Regions from separate parts of the Cytobacillus sp. FSL W8-0315 genome, predicted to be linked through region 1. Evidence: riboswitches for the same ligand, from Rfam matches in the RefSeq annotation. Region 1 holds a riboswitch; each other region holds the start of a gene.

The links. Region 1 has a riboswitch for S-adenosylmethionine ahead of MKY20_RS28260 (LLM class flavin-dependent oxidoreductase). Riboswitches for the same ligand answer to the same signal wherever they lie in the genome.
Region 2: it holds a riboswitch for S-adenosylmethionine, as region 1 does, so the genes downstream of both, MKY20_RS17590 (methionine biosynthesis PLP-dependent protein) here and MKY20_RS28260 (LLM class flavin-dependent oxidoreductase) in region 1, are expected to answer to the same signal.
Region 3: it holds a riboswitch for S-adenosylmethionine, as region 1 does, so the genes downstream of both, MKY20_RS06470 (methionine ABC transporter ATP-binding protein) here and MKY20_RS28260 (LLM class flavin-dependent oxidoreductase) in region 1, are expected to answer to the same signal.

The regions. Positions count from the first base shown of each region.
Region 1 covers NZ_JBBOOC010000004.1:148,363-151,638, reverse strand. The annotation lists gene MKY20_RS28270 (ABC transporter ATP-binding protein) at 1-309, shown strand, start outside; gene MKY20_RS28265 (ABC transporter permease) at 317-1,300, shown strand; SAM riboswitch class I at 1,408-1,511, shown strand; gene MKY20_RS28260 (LLM class flavin-dependent oxidoreductase) at 1,622-2,671, shown strand; gene MKY20_RS28255 (ATP-grasp domain-containing protein) at 2,687-3,276, shown strand, end outside.
Region 2 covers NZ_JBBOOC010000001.1:3,442,047-3,445,322, forward strand. The annotation lists gene metC (cystathionine beta-lyase) at 1-631, opposite strand, end outside; gene MKY20_RS17590 (methionine biosynthesis PLP-dependent protein) at 628-1,740, opposite strand; SAM riboswitch class I at 1,818-1,932, opposite strand; gene MKY20_RS17595 (H-type small acid-soluble spore protein) at 2,133-2,312, opposite strand; gene MKY20_RS17600 (hypothetical protein) at 2,477-2,716, shown strand.
Region 3 covers NZ_JBBOOC010000001.1:1,262,119-1,265,394, forward strand. The annotation lists gene MKY20_RS06460 (aminotransferase-like domain-containing protein) at 1-353, opposite strand, end outside; gene MKY20_RS06465 (DMT family transporter) at 485-1,399, shown strand; SAM riboswitch class I at 1,474-1,573, shown strand; SAM riboswitch class I at 1,675-1,775, shown strand; gene MKY20_RS06470 (methionine ABC transporter ATP-binding protein) at 1,885-2,916, shown strand; gene MKY20_RS06475 (methionine ABC transporter permease) at 2,906-3,276, shown strand, end outside.

The DNA.
Region 1 (3,276 bases):
ATTATGAGCCATGGGAAGATCGTGAAGGTCGGCAGCGTCAGCGATTTAGTTGGTGCACTGTCATCTGGTGTGGATTGGAGAGTCAGTGATTCTTTTCGTGCATTTGCTATTCTTAAAGAATCCCCATATGTCCAGGCTGCAGAACTATATGATGACCATACTATACACACTCTTATGGATGACAGCAAAACCTCGCTCCTGAATGAAGCTTTAATGAAGGCGGGTATTGATGTATGGACGATCGAAAGGAAAGTGCAGACATTGGAGGATCTATTTATTAGTTTGACAGGAGGCGATCATATTGTCTAATCCAAATATGATTGGCCTGATTCATAATGAAGTGATGAAGATTGCTTCCAAAAAACGCATGGCGGTTGTCACCGTCATTTTAGTCATTCTAGTCTCTATGTTTACATACGCACAATACCGGGAGATACAGGAGAAAATCGAAAAACAGGGCACTCTGGACTGGAGAGTGGAGCTTCAGCAGGAGATTGTCGATCGGCAAAATCGGCTGGCATCGAGCGGAATCCAGGACGAGTTCAGACAGTTCCTTGAATTTGATCTGAAGCAAAAGCAGTATTATCTGGACAACGATATTAATCCAAACTATCCTGGAGCCCCTACGTTTATCCGCATCTTTTTCTCACAGGGAATCACGCTTGTCCTGCCTTTATTCATTATTATTATAATGGCTGATATTGTGAGCGGGGAATATAATGATGGCACCATCAAAACATTGCTGTCCCGGCCGGTTAAACGATGGAGAATCCTAATGGCTAAATGGCTGACGGTTTTGCTTTATACCTCCATGCTGATGGCGGCAACCGTGATTGTCTGTTATGGGGTTTCAGGAATCGTACTCGGTTATGATGGCTGGACTGCACCTATTTTGACCGGATTTCAAGCTTCTGCATCTGGTGAGTTTTCAACGGAATACATCCATACCCTGTCGATGTGGGAATACCTGCTGATGTCAGTTGGGCTTGCCTGGGTGGTAACAGCGGTTGTTGGAACCATAAGCCTCATGATATCGGTTCTGGTGAAAAATACAGCGACTGGAATTGGGGCGATGATGGCCGTGTTAATCGCAGGCACCCTGTTATCTTCTATCGGTTCGAGCTGGACGAGCTCCAAGTATTTAGTGAACTTGAACTTTGATCTGATTAACTACTTAGAAGGTCAAGCTCCGCCGATTGAAGGGATGTCACTGCCATTTTCATTAACCATGCTTGGGATTTGGGCTGCCGCCTGTCTTGCTGTTGCGTTTTGGAATTTTACTCAGAAGGATATGTATTAGTACGTTTATTAAGGGAAATCAATATTTAGAGTTCAGAAATAATTAATTGACAATTGAGTGAATTTAAATTATTATCGCTTTAAATAATTAAAAAATTGAATATTTTCTTCTTATCCAGAGAGGTGGAGGGACTGGCCCTTTGAAGCCTCGGCAGCAGGTTCTGATGAATACTGTGCCAATTCCAGCAAGCGCATCGCTTGAAAGATGAGAAGAGGGTTGATAAAACTCTCTTCTTAGGAGGAGAGTTTTTTAATTGTTTATAAATCCAACTTAAGTTATGCGAAAAGTAGATATTTAAAAATGCAAGAGGAGAGAAGAAAAATGAAATATGGTTTCTGGTTGCCGATTTTTGGAGGCTGGCTGCGAAATGTAGAAGACGAAAATATGCCGCCAACCTTTGAATATGCTAAAAACGTCATTCAGTCGGCTGAAAAATGGGGATACTCGACTACGTTAATAGCTGAATTATATTTAAATGATATTAAAGGACCGGACCATGATTCTCTTGAAGCCTGGTCCACGGCAGCCGCACTTGCAGCCGTGACGGAAAAAATTGAAATTATGACCGCGATCCGCCCTGGTTTTCATAATCCTGCTGTAGCAGCAAAAATGGCAGCCAATATTGATCAAATCAGCAACGGCCGTTTTACTCTAAATGTGGTTTCTGCCTGGTGGGCCGAAGAAGCGCGTCAATATGGCGGTATTTTTACAGAACATGATGAGCGTTATGCCCGCACTGAGGAGTTCATTGATGTTCTAAAAGGGTTATGGACGGAAGAAACCTTCCATTATTCCGGTCAATTTTACGACTTAAGGGACACGAAGCTTGCTCCAAAGCCAGTTCAAAGACCTAACCCGATTCTTTATGCAGGCGGTGAAAGCGAAAAAGGCAAGCAGACCATTGCAGAAAAATGTGATGCTTATGTTATGCACGGCGGAACGGCTGAGGAGATTGATCTGAAAATAGGAGAAATGAAGGCACGGCGTGAACAAACGGGCAATGCGCCATTCAGTTCTTTCGGAATGGCTGCTTATGTTATTTGCCGTGATACAGAAGAAGAAGCTCTTGCTGAGCTTGAAAAAATCACGGCTGTGAAGGATTCCAGCGGTTACGCCGGTTTTAAGGATTTCACTACAAAGTCACAATTAGAGCAGCAGATTCAGCTACAGGATTACTCTGTCTCTAACAGAGGTCTGCGGCCAAACTTAGTAGGAACACCAGAGCAAATTGCTGATCGGATTTTACAATATGAAGAAGCTGGCCTAGACTTATTATTATTGCAATTTTCACCTCAGCTGGAGGAAATGGAACGCTTTGCAAAGACGGTTATGCCATTAGTGGAACAAAAACGCAGTTTAATAAAGAGCTAGAAAGGGGCCATAATAATGAGCAAGGTATATGTAATTCATGAAAATAGTGAGTGGACAGTCCATTTGACAAAAAGGCTGGAGGAACTGGGTGTTCCTTATGAAGAATGGCATTTAGACGAAGGAACGGTAGATTTATCGGCAGAACCTCCAGAAGGAATCTTCTATAGCCGGATGAGTGCTTCTTCTCATACCCGTGATCATCGCTTTGCAGCTGAATTTTCGGGACAAGTATTGGCCTGGCTTGAAGCACATGGCCGTACAGTGTTGAATGGAACGAGCGCTCTGGAGCTTGAAGTTAGTAAGGTTTTGCAGTACTTGGAATTAAACAAATCTGGTGTCAGGACTCCCAAAACGATTGCAGCGGTTGGAAAACAACATATTATTAAGGCGGCCGAAGCATTTGCCGGACAGCCGTTTATCACGAAGCATAACCGTGCCGGCAAAGGCCTGGGTGTTCAATTATTCCATAGTATTGAAGCTCTAAAAGCTTATGTGGAGGGACCTTCCTTCGAAGAGCCTGTTGATGGCATTACCCTTATTCAGGAATATATTCAATCTCCTGAAAGCTATATCACCCGCTGTGAATTTGTCGGAGGCAACTTTGT
Region 2 (3,276 bases), on a different contig from region 1:
GGCCAGCCACGACGTCGCTGTGTCCGGATAAAAATTTGGTTGCGCTGTGCAGCACTATATCTGCACCTAAAGAAAGCGGTTTTTGAAGGGCAGGGGTCAGGAAGGTATTATCCACAAATGTCAAGGCTCCATGCTGTCTTGCAAGTGAACTGATGGCCTGTATATCTGTCACTTTCAGCAGCGGGTTGGAAGGAGTCTCTACATAGAAAACTTTCGTGTTGGGACGGATTGCTTCTTTTACTTCCTCAAGATTTGTCATATCAACAAATGTGTGCTCAATGCCAAAGCGGGACAGGACTTCTGTTGTCATTCGATAGGTTCCGCCATATACATCTTCTGTAATGACAACATGATCTCCCTGAGATAAGAGGAGGAATGCTGTAGAAATGGCAGCCATTCCAGAAGAAAAGGCAAACCCTCTAATACCTTCTTCAAGCTCCGCGATGACTTCTTCAAGTGCTTCCCTTGTTGGATTCAGGCTGCGGCTGTAATCATATTTTCCGAACACATCAATATCTTTTTGATGAAAAGTGGAGGCATGCTGGATCGGTACACTGACAGCTCCTGTTTCCGGGTCGAATTTTTGATTATTGTGAAGTAATTTCGTTTGGAATGTGTAATTCGAACTCATCGTACTGCCTCCTTAATAACCTTAGCAAAAGCATGTTCAAGATCCGCCTTCAAATCTTCTGCATTTTCTATTCCAACCGAGAAACGCAGAAGCCTATTACAGACACCGGTTTCAATACGGATTTCTTCAGGAATGTCCGCATGTGTCTGGGTTGCTGGATAAGTTATGAAACTCTCGACTCCTCCGAGGCTTTCAGCAAAGGAGATAAGGGAGAGGCTCTGCAGAAATGGATTCACCCAGGATTCATCCTTGATTCGGAATGATATCATGCCGCCCTTGCCGGGATAAAGGACATCTGTTACTGCATCGTGGCCCGATAAAAATTCTGCTAATTCCTTCGCATTTTCTTCATGACGTTCCATGCGGAGAGAGAGTGTCTTCATCCCTCTGATCAACAGCCATGAATCAAAAGGGCTAAGGACAGCACCTGCGGCATTGTGGTTCATCGCCAGTGCCTCACATAACTCTTTGCCTTTTGCAACAATTAATCCGGCAAGGACATCATTATGCCCGCCAAGATACTTGGTTGCACTATGGATCACAATATCAGCTCCAAGCTTTAACGGCTGCTGAAGGAGAGGGGTATAAAACGTGTTATCAACTATAAGGAGGATATTATGCTTTTGGGCAATGTCTGCTATCAATTGAATGTCAGTCTGTTCCATAAGCGGATTAGTTGGAGTCTCCAGAAATATTGCCTTGGTCTTTTCCGTGATTAATAGTTCAACATCTTCGGAATTGCTGGTATTTACATATTTGCACTGAAGTCCCCACTTCTTGAAGCCCTGTTCAAGCAGACGATATGTACCGCCATATAAATCCTTTGATACAATCCATTCATCTCCGGATTTAAAAAGAGAAAGAATGGTAAGAATTGCGGCCATTCCAGAACTGCAGGCATAGCCTTGGTCGCCTTCTTCCAGATCGGCGATTGCCTCCTCAAGCAGCTGGCGGGTAGGGTTGCCTGTTCTGCTATAGTCAAAGCCAGTTGACTGGCCAATGCCTTCATGGCGATATGCCGTGGAAAAATATACGGGCGGGTTGACAGCACCTGTTGCTGACTCGCTCCTGTTTCCGATTTGCGCTAATCTGGTGTCAATATTATACATGCTTGTAACCACTCCTTATAAAAAATAAAAAAAAAGCCTTCTATAAGAAGAAGACTTTTTAATGTGATCAGCCATTCTTCTTATCTTTCAAGTTTTAGAAACTTGCAGGAATTAGCACCTTTTCAATCAAAAAAATGATTGCTGGTTGCTGAGGCGTCGTCGGGCCTTACCCTCGACCTCTCTGGATAAGAAATCAAATATTAAATTTTCTCTAAACTTTACTACAGTAAACCGCTAATCGTCAACACTTTTTTGAATATTTTATGTTATAAAAAATATCCGACCAGGTATCTTGCGTCCTTTTGCCCTCAGTCTCCATTTTTTAGGGGGAATGAGGAAAATTTTGAACAAAAAAACTTCCCATCAGATTCTGGAAAGTTTTTTTGGGGTATTCATTCTTCAATCAAATCGTTAACCGGCACATCCATTTCTTTTTCAGAATCTGCTTTTGTGTAAACACGTGCTGTCTTAGTCTGCTCATCTACATGCTGAATGATGATCGGGATGCCATTCAAAGTAACACAGTGCATTTCAGCAGACTCAGCAATCTCTTTTGCTCTGCCAATATTCATGGAAAAACCTCCTGAATTTGAATAATTTTAATGTGTCTTAAAAATACACAAATTATTCTTTTGAAAAAAACCTGGCATAAAATGTTAGAAGGGGATCACTTTAAAGTTCAGAATATTTGTTTTATAATGAACGTAAATGAAATTTTTCTTGGAGGGGAGCTAATATGCGTGAACATAGCCACTGCCGCCACCGGTTTGCGGAATCCGAGGGTCCAGCAGTATTCCAGACCATGGATGGCATTGAAGTAAATGTTTCTGGGTCCATGTTCGAAAAATGTACAACTTGCGGCCATTTTGATTTTCCTGTGGAAACGAGAGAAGCAATTGAATCTTCCCTAAAAGAAAACAGAAAAAATGCGAATGCAGTGAAACAAATCTATATTAACTTAGTTGAGACTTTTTAAAGCCGGACGACTGCCGGCTTTTTTATTTTGTCTTCTATATAAGAAAGTGCTTTTACAAAATGTTTTTGAATTTTTGCTTGAACTTAGTTATTAACCTGAACTGATCATCGCTATGGGCACATGATTCTCGAAAATTCATCCGCATTTTCGTCGTGCGGTATTAGTCAAGGAAGCCTTTTTAAATGTCCTGCGGCAGGAGAGGGAGCGGGAGACCGCGCAGGCGGAGCTGAGGACCTCTGTTCCTCCCGGCGGAAAGAAGGTCCCGTGCTGAAATCAGCGGGCAACATTTTAAGTATAATAACAATCTAAAATGAACCCCTAAAAACCACCCAGTTATTTCTTATTTATAATTGTTTAACATTTAACAAAACATTTTATTAGAATAAGTAATTACTAAAAAAAAATTTTTAATAGTTTTCCACTATATTCATGTTTTTATCTTTGTACAACTAGATTTTCCGTGTTAGAATAACTGTGGAAACGTTTTATCCTCTGAAAAATATTATTATTCGTAAAAATAAAACGTTAATGCATCATATAGACGGGTATTGTATTTTCAG
Region 3 (3,276 bases), on a different contig from region 1:
AGCTGTATAAAAGCGGGATCCATTTCTAAGTCATTAATTTCCTGAACGATTTTTTCGCTGGCTCTGTGTATCCCTGTATCGATATATTCACTCCAGTTGGCAGACTGCCTTGAAGCGAGCAGAGTCCAAGTATTATTAATAACCTTAGTGCCAACTCCCGTTTTCCCTTCTATTAGTCCATCTGCAGAAAGTTCTTCCAGAGCAGTGATAATTGTGCTTCGGTTTACTCCAAACTCCTCAGCCAGTTTCCGCTGGCTTGGAATTTTACTTCCGATTGGCCATTCCCCTTTGGAAATCTTTCCTTTAATAGTCTCAATAACTCGCTGATATTTTGGCAATTGTGCTGTATCCATCCATATAACCGCCTTTATGAAAATTGGCTGGCAAAATTCTTTCCTAATTGGTTGAGGACATTGTATCAGTTATTGATTATCCTGAAAAGCAGCACAGATAATGGCTGGAAATGTTGATAAGGGGGATGAAGTTGGCAAATAAGAAATTTATGATTATCGGGGCGCATAGTTCTATCATCATTCTTTGGGCATCCGCATTCCCGGGAATTCGGGCTGGGCTTGAATCGTACTCCCCTGAGCACCTTGCCCTTTTTAGACTTTTAGTTGGTTCGGCTGCACTTGGTGTCTTAGCACTGCTGACAAGGATGCGTCTTCCGGATATAAAAGATCTTCCTGCTATTTTTATGCTTGGATTCCTTGGTTTTACGGTTTATCATACAGCTCTCAACATTGGGGAAAAAACAGTAAGCGCCGGACCGGCAAGCTTGATTGTATCAATGACTCCGATCTTTTCGGCTGCTTTGGCTGCTTTATTTTTAAGGGAAAGGTTTGGAAGGGTCAGGTGGACTGGTTCAGCAGTCAGTATTGCTGGTGCCGCACTTATTTCGCTTGGTGCAGGAGGAGGGTTTGAAATCCAAACCGGTATTTTATTTGTCCTGCTTGCTTCCATTTCAGAAAGCATCTATTTCGTGTTTCAGACTAAATACTTTAATAAATACGGATTTTTGTCATTTACATCCTATACGGTATGGGCAGGGACTGGTTTTATGCTGATTTATCTTCCTGGGCTTGGTAATGAGATCTTTCATGCATCGGCCGAATCCACTTTAAGTGTCATCTATTTGGGGATTTTTCCAACGGTAATTCCATATATTGCCCTAGCTTTTCTTGCGTCCATAGGAGGGACTTCTGAAGCGACAAGCTCTCTTTATCTGACACCAGCAATAGCATTTGTCATTGCTTGGGTTTGGCTGGGAGAGGTGCCGACTATGTTATCCATTGCGGGTGGTATAATCGCTCTGGCAGGTGTGATGATTATTCACCGTAAAGACAGCTCTGTTAAAGTAACGGAAATTTTTGAAAATGGCCCAAGTGAAAATATTTGAAAAATAATGATTGACATCCTTTTCTTTATGGTGGTAAAGTAATAAGCATATTAAACAACCGAATAATAAAAATCTTCTTATCCAGAGAGGTTGAGGGACTGGCCCTATGACACCTCGGCAGCGGACAAAAGTGTACCGTGCCAAATCCAGCAAGCGTAGCTTGAAAGATAAGAAGAGGACCATTGATAAATGCCGCCCTCTTCTTTCTTTAGAAGAGGGTTTTTGTTTTTATCCGAAAAAATGCATCAAGATTCTATTCATAAACATATGAATAATTCTTATCGAGAGAAGCAGAGGGACCTGGCCCAATGAAGCTTCGGCAGCAGGCAGACTGCACTGTGCCAAATCCAGCAGGCGATAGCCTGAAAGATAAGGAGGGGACTTCAAAAAACCTCTTCTGTTAGAAGGGGTAAATTTCAGGATATAATTCTTAGTTTTCCCATGGGATTAATTATATATAACATTTAGAAAAGGAGAGATGCTGAATGATAGAGTTTCAGAATTTAAAGAAAATCTATGAAAGCGGAGGACAGCAGGTAGCTGCTTTAAATGGAATAGACTTAAAGATTAACAAAGGTGAGATTTTCGGTGTGATCGGCTTCAGCGGTGCGGGAAAGAGCTCTTTGATCCGCTGTGTCAATTGGCTGGAGAAGCCGACTTCAGGAAAGGTCATTGTCAGTGGACATGATCTGACGGCTTTATCTGTAAGAGAAATTCGCGAAGTGAAAAGAAACATCGGGATGGTCTTTCAGCATTTTAATCTTTTAAATTCGAAAACAGTGTTTGCCAATGTGGCGATGCCGCTCACACTGGCTAAGATCCCTAAAGATGACATCAAAAAGCGTGTCCATGAACTATTAGAATTCGTGGGGCTTGCAGACAAGGCAAACAGCTATCCCGATCAGCTGTCAGGCGGGCAAAAGCAGCGGATCGGAATTGCCAGGGCGCTGGCGACCCAGCCTTCCATTCTATTATGTGATGAAGCAACTTCAGCGCTGGATCCGCAGACAACCAGCTCTATCCTGCAGCTGCTGAAAAAAATAAATAAAGAATACAACATTACTATACTGATCATTACCCATGAAATGTCTGTAATCAGAGAGATCTGTGATCGTGTCGCTGTAATAGAGGCAGGAAAAATTATCGAAGAAGGAACCGTCTTCAATGTCTTTTCATCACCAAAGACACAAACAGCGAAAAACTTTGTCAGCACTGTCATGAATGATCAAATACCTGACTCCATTAAAGAAGTGATTGAAAAACAGCAAGGGCTTCAAAAGGTATTTAGAATCAACTTTGTTGGAAATTCTGCCGGGCAGCCGCTCCTCTCGCAGGTTGCCAAAAAGTTTAATATCGACTTCAACGTCCTGTTTGGAAATATTACTGAACTTCAGGGAACACCGTTTGGCAACCTGATTGTCGAATTCCAGGGTCCGGACAGTGAAATCAGACGTGCTATACAGTACATCAGCCAGGAAAAAGTTTCAATAAAGGAAGTGACAACACGTGCTAGTTAATCAGGAAAAAATCATCGAAGCCTTAATCGAAACGGTTCAAATGGTGGCATTCTCATTGCTGTTTTCAGCTATTATCGGACTGCCGCTTGGTATATTGCTTGTCGTAACAAGGAAAGGGCATCTGCTGGAAAACCTCGTTGTTTTTAATATCATAAACAGCATTATTAATATTTTCAGATCAGTTCCCTTCATCATTTTAATGGTGGCCATTATCCCCATTACCAGGCTGATTGTCGGAACATCGATAGGTACGGCTGCAGCCGTAGTGCCGCTAGTCTTTTATGCCGGGCCATATATTGCAAGATTAATAGAAAACTCATTGCTTGAGGTAGATCCGGGAGTCATAGAAGCTGCAGAAGC